2 regions of the Priestia sp. 10L35 genome follow, and region 1 is predicted to be linked to the other one. Evidence: riboswitches for the same ligand, from Rfam matches in the RefSeq annotation. Region 1 holds a riboswitch; the other holds the start of a gene.
What was found. Region 1 has a riboswitch for cyclic di-AMP ahead of AC1DEF_RS27330 (cation:dicarboxylate symporter family transporter). Riboswitches for the same ligand answer to the same signal wherever they lie in the genome.
Positions count from the first base shown of each region.

Region 1 (3,182 bases):
AAATAAAAGCTGATATCTTGTTTTTTGGTTATAGCATGTAAGGTTTTTATTACAAATTATTAAAGATTCTTATCTTTTTGCAAATACACATTGTATTTCATAGTTTTAACAATTATGATAAAAAAGCAAGTGTCAAAATAGGAAAATAGTTGAGCATGGAAAACGAAGCGATAAGCTTATTAATTTGAAAGAAAGGCAAGGTATATAGCTTTATGTGGGAAATTATTGTAGCAATCATTTTAGGGATTGTAGAAGGTTTAACAGAGTTTGCTCCTGTTTCGTCAACTGGGCATATGATTATTGTGGATGACCTGTGGTTAAATTCAAAAGAATTATTTTCATCTCCCGTAGCTAATACATTTAAAATTGTTATTCAGCTAGGGTCGATCTTAGCAGTAGTAGTTATTTTTAAAGATCGTTTCATTAATTTATTAGGATTGGGAAAAAAGCCAGCCGCTCCAATTGGACCGACAAATCGCTTGAATTTAATGCAAGTAATTGTTGGTCTGTTACCCGCAGGAGTGTTAGGACTTTTGTTTGATGATTATATTGATGAACATTTGTTTTCTTTAAATACGGTGCTAATTGGCTTAGTAGTCGGAGCTGTATTAATGATTCTAGCAGATTTGTTTGGACCTAAACGTCCGCGTGTAGAGACGGTGGACCAAATGTCTTATGGACAAGCACTGGGGATAGGACTGTTTCAATGTATTGCTCTTTGGCCAGGTTTTTCTCGTTCAGGCTCAACGATTTCAGGAGGGGTTCTTCTTGGAATGAGCCATAAGGCAGCGGCAGATTTTACATTTATTATGGCAGTGCCAATCATGGCAGGAGCAAGTGGACTTTCATTGGTTAAAAACTGGCAGTATTTCACATCAGATGCACTACCGTTTTTTATTGCTGGTTTTATCAGCGCCTTTATTTTTGCGCTGGTGTCTATTCGCTTTTTCCTGAAATTAATTAATCGTATCAAATTAGTACCATTTGCACTATATCGAATTGTGTTAGCAGCTATTCTATATTTTGTATTTTTATAAAATAAACATGCGTGTTTTTTAGTCCCTTAAACTTCTAATAGAGACTCAAAGAGCAAGAAAAAGCTATTGCAACATTGCAATAGCTTTTTTGTATAAATATATATTATCGCCTTTTGAAAGCGTTTTATAAACATGGGTATTGACAAAACGTGTCGAAAAATAGTAAATTAATATTTGTGCAGTATAAAGTTAAGTAAAAGTAAGACTTCTGTTTAGTTTTATTGACTGTAAAAAACGTATGACAACGTATAGATCGTTTTAATTTTATAAAAACTGAATAATAAGCTTAATCGTATAGAGCGGGGGAATCATTATCGGCAGTAAAGCTGCCTTGGGGTGAATCCTTACAAAAGGTAGGAAACTCTCAATTCCGAATCCGACAGTTAACCCCGTTTGCTTTATTGAGAGAAAGAGCCCAAAATAGCGTAAGTAAAAGGCTGTTCTTTCTTAAGAATAGTCTTTTTTTGTTTTTTCAGAAAAGTATATACAAATGTCATACATCTTTGGGGAGGTACATCTATGAAAAAAATTCGTTTTGGTTTGGCTACGCAGATTTTTACCGGATTAATCCTCGGTGTTCTTGTAGGGGTAATTTGGTTTAACGATCCGCGTGTAGTAACATACCTACAGCCGCTAGGAGACCTATTTTTAAGATTAATTAAGATGATTGTTATTCCAATTGTTATCTCAAGCTTAGTCGTTGGAGTTGCAGGAGCAGGGAGCGGCAAACAGGTCGGAAAGCTCGGCGTTAAAACCATTCTCTATTTTGAAATTATTACGACTTTTGCAATTATAATCGGTGTATTGGTTGCTAATATTTTTCATCCTGGGCAAGGTGTAGACATTCATTCAGCACAGAAGAGTGATATTTCACAATATGTTGAAACATCCAAACAGCAAGAAGGAAAGTCAGTGGCTGAAACTTTCTTACACATTGTTCCGACAAACTTTTTCCAGTCAATTGTTGAAGGAGATATGCTAGCAATTATCTTCTTTACAGTGTTATTTGCACTAGGAGTAGCGGCAATTGGGGAAAGAGGAAAGCCAGTTGTACAATTCTTCGACGGCGTTTCTCACGCAATGTTTCACGTGGTAAACCTTGTAATGAAAGTGGCGCCAATTGGTGTATTTGCTTTAATTGGTGTAACAGTTTCAAAATTCGGCTTAGAGTCACTCCTTTCATTAGGAAAGCTTGTTATCTTAGTTTACTTAGCGTTAATTTTCTTCCTACTTGTTGTATTAGGAGGAATCGCGAAATGGGCAGGAATTAACATTTTCCACTTATTCCGCTATATGAAAGATGAACTGTTGTTAGCATACAGTACATCTAGTTCTGAGACAGTTCTTCCGCGAATTATGGAAAAACTTGAAAAGATGGGCTGTCCAAAAGCTATCGTATCGTTCGTTGTACCAATTGGTTATACATTTAACCTAGATGGTTCCGTTCTTTATCAAGCGATTGCAGCGTTATTCTTAGCGCAGGTGTACGGTATTGATTTAACGATCGTTCAACAGCTGACGCTCATTCTGGTATTGATGGTTACATCTAAAGGAATGGCTGCGGTGCCAGGAACATCATTTGTTGTATTACTGGCTACTCTTGGAACAATCGGCGTTCCGGCAGAAGGATTAGCCTTCATTGCTGGAGTAGACAGAATCATGGATATGGCACGCACGGTTGTTAACTTAGTAGGAAACACACTAGCAGCAATTGTGATGTCTAAATCTGAAGGCAAATTTGACCCTAAAAAAGGTACAGAGGTCATGAGAGCCGGCTAATTTATAAATTAAAAAGCTACTTATTCTATTCAAAAAATTAGAATAAGTAGCTTTTTTCATAATAATTCCTTTATTATTATGGAAATTGACCCTATAATATGTAACATCAGGTATAAATATGTCCAAATTTTATTCTTACATAAAAGCAGTCACTGGTTCCTTTCTTTATCAATAAATATAGAGATAGCTTAGCTAGTTGGGGGATAGTAGAGTATGTGGAAAAAGCGAATATGGGTCATCGCCTCGATAGTAATCGTATGTTTGTTAATCCCTTACAGTTTACCGATTGTGTTTGCTTTATTAACAGCATTAGCGCTTGAGGGTATTGTTCAAAAATTGCATCAATCTTTTAAAATGAAGAGAGTC
Region 1 is NZ_JBFTKA010000017.1:18,744-21,925, reverse strand. It holds gene AC1DEF_RS27335 (undecaprenyl-diphosphate phosphatase) at 213-1,037, shown strand; cyclic di-AMP (ydaO/yuaA leader) riboswitch at 1,311-1,450, shown strand; gene AC1DEF_RS27330 (cation:dicarboxylate symporter family transporter) at 1,557-2,816, shown strand; gene ytvI (sporulation integral membrane protein YtvI) at 3,030-3,182, shown strand, end outside.

Region 2 (3,182 bases), on a different contig from region 1:
CTTGTTTCCCATAAATTTTCGGATCCATTTGATCAGCCGAACGAATATGCGCACGAAGTATCAAGATTAGCTAATATGCTGTCAAACGGGGGCTTAGTTGTTCAAAAGTATGGAGATATTTTAAAGGGCCGTCGTTCAACAGCGACTCGAATTAAAGAAGGCTTTTTAGAACCAACGTTAAAAGAAGCTGTACCTGGTGACTTGGGCTTAGTGCTTCCTTATAATACGATGAAAAGCTTAATTGAAATGACAGAAGCACTGGATCATGTAACGCCTGGGTTAGCATCTGAACATACGCTATTTTACGGTGTGGAAGCGAAATTTTACTCCGCCCGTCCGAAGTTAAACGATAAGTTTGAAACTGAAATTTCTGGTTTATACGTGGGAGGAGACGGAGCTGGTATTACGCGAGGGCTCGCGCAGGCAAGTGCGTGCGGTGTGTGGGTAGCGCGTGACATTGTTGAAAAATTAAAGAATCGCAAAGCAAGTTCTGAACCTGTTACTGTATAAAAAAAGAGGCCGTCACGGCCCCTTTTTTTTATGTGTTAAATAACGAGAGCGACTAAGTAAAAAGTAAAGAACTTGTACCGCTCCAACTCCGATAGTTTTATATGATAATTACCCGCTCTTTTCTAAAAAGTATGACGGAATACATCCTTCTATCGTGAACAGAATTAAATACAATAAGGCGAATTGATAATGTCCATTTCTTTGCATCAATAAATTCAGTGAAATTTTAGGGAGGGTATATCAAGCAATACAAGGATAAAATCAACAGTTGAAAAGAGTTATTTTTTGATGAGTAAAATATTTATGAATGCAATAAAGTACACGGATGTTAGAATAATTATGCAAATTCATGAATGGAAGTTAATGAGAAGAAAGTTCACTTTGCAAACTATTTTTTGAATTAATTTTTTATCCATTAGATTGTAAGTCTTGTTAAATAAGTATTTATAGTTTATTGAAATATGATGTAAAAATTTTAAAATATAACAATTATCAACTTTTTATGATAAAATCATGCATTATCTTTGAATAAAAACTTGACAGAAACATATAAAATGAATTTTAATTAAAGTAACAATTATTATCATGCAAAAATATTAAAGAAAATTATTTGCTTAATCTCTTTTGTTTTATAAGAGAACGGGGGACCCATATTTGTGCGTAATGTACTTGGGGTGAATCTTGAATGAATCAAGTAGGGTAACTCACGTACCCGAATCCGACAGCTAACTCCGTAAGCATTCAGTGAGGGAATAACAGGTCTATGAAACCATGATATTCTCATGGTTTTTTGTATAGCTAAAAATATTCCTAAACTATTAATCTGAAAATTTTTAATATATTGTATATTTTGAGTGTTATCGTTCTCAATGCATGGTAAAATAAGTATAGTAGTTAGAATCATTCTAATATAATTTATTTACGGGAGGTAAATCTATGAAGCTATCGACAAAGATCATTATCGCGCTAATTGCTGGTGCTATTGTGGGAGTGTTAATTAACGCTTTTGCTCCAAGTGCTTTTGCTCCGCTGGACAAGTACTTGTTTACACCGCTTGGCCAAATTTTCTTAAGCTTAATTAAAATGCTTGTTGTACCAATTGTGTTTTTCTCTATCACGTTAGGTGTAGCAGGTTTAGGAGATCCTAAAAAACTAGGAAGAATCGGGGCTAAAACAGTTTCGTACTTCCTAGTGACAACAACCGTTGCTATTGTAATTGGTTTATTATTAGCATTTGTTATTAAACCAGGAACATTTGGATCTTTTGATACAAAAAACGCTTCTTTTGAAGCCGAAAAAGCACCGCCAGTTGGAGAAACATTCTTAAATATGATTCCAGTCAATCCAATTCAAGCGATGGCTGAAGGGAATATGCTTCAACTTATCGTTTTCTCTATCTTTATCGGTTTTGGTATAACGATGCTTGGAAGTAAAACAAAAGGGCTTTACAATTTACTTGAGCAAGGCAATGAATTGATGATGTACCTTGTGAATCTAGTGATGAAGTTTGCTCCTTACGGAACATTTGGGCTTCTTGCAACAGCAGTCGGAAGTCAAGGCTGGCAGGCAATTAAAGCGATGGGGCTGTACATGATTGTAGTCGTGCTCGCACTGTTTATCCATTCGATCGTAACATATGGGGGATCAGTCGCTCTTATGGCCAGACGTAACCCAATTGAATTCTTTAAAGGTTTTGCTCCTGCGATGACAGTTGGATTCAGTACATCAAGCAGTAACGCAACGCTTCCGATTTCAATGAATGTGGCTCAAAAAAATCTTCGTGTCCCGGAGTCCATCAGCAGTTTTGTTCAGCCGTTAGGTGCTACCATTAACATGGATGGAACGGCAATTATGCAAGGTGTAGCGACTATTTTTATTGCACAAGTATACGGCGTTGACCTGTCGCTGGGTGCTCTTGTGACGGTTGTATTGACAGCGGTGCTTGCTAGTATTGGTACAGCAGGTGTGCCTGGAGTTGGTCTCATTATGCTAGCAATGGTATTGAGTTCGGTTGGTCTGCCTGTAGCAGGTATCGGATTGATTATTGGAATTGATCGCTTGCTTGACATGCTTCGTACATCTGTAAATATTACGGGAGACGCTGCGTGTGCCGTTATTGTGGCTGAGTCAGAAGCAAAGCGTATCGATAAATCTGTAACGCAATCAGCTTAATAAGCGTAAAAGCTCTAGTTATATGCTAGGGCTTTTTTTATTGGCAAGAAACTCTTCGTTTCAGCATACAGTTTAATAAGAGTGTATGTTTGAAAGGAGAGTGCGGAAATGAATAAAACTCATGTAATAAAGCCGCTGCTCGACGACGACTACCCAGTTATTTCATATGGAAAAGGAATTTATTTGTACGACCAAGATGGAAAAAGGTACATAGATGCTTCGTCGGGGGCAGTTACAGCAAGTATTGGACACGGCGTAAAAGAAATTATTGATGCGATGACCGATCAGGCACAGAAAGTTGCGTTTGTATATCGGTCGCAGTTTACAAGTGATCCAACAGAAGCCTTAGCTAAGAAACTATGTGAATTAAGCAGCAATCATTTCCAGTGGAGCTTTTTTGTTAACAGCGGGACAGAAGCGACTGAAACGGCTATGAAAACGGCAATTCAGCATTTTCAAGAGCAAGGAAAGCCAACCAAAACAAAGGTTTTGTCACGCTG
Region 2 is NZ_JBFTKA010000001.1:850,677-853,858, forward strand. It holds gene AC1DEF_RS04320 (NAD(P)/FAD-dependent oxidoreductase) at 1-510, shown strand, start outside; cyclic di-AMP (ydaO/yuaA leader) riboswitch at 1,112-1,266, shown strand; gene AC1DEF_RS04325 (dicarboxylate/amino acid:cation symporter) at 1,447-2,682, shown strand; gene AC1DEF_RS04330 (aspartate aminotransferase family protein) at 2,791-3,182, shown strand, end outside.
Region 2: it holds a riboswitch for cyclic di-AMP, as region 1 does, so the genes downstream of both, AC1DEF_RS04325 (dicarboxylate/amino acid:cation symporter) here and AC1DEF_RS27330 (cation:dicarboxylate symporter family transporter) in region 1, are expected to answer to the same signal.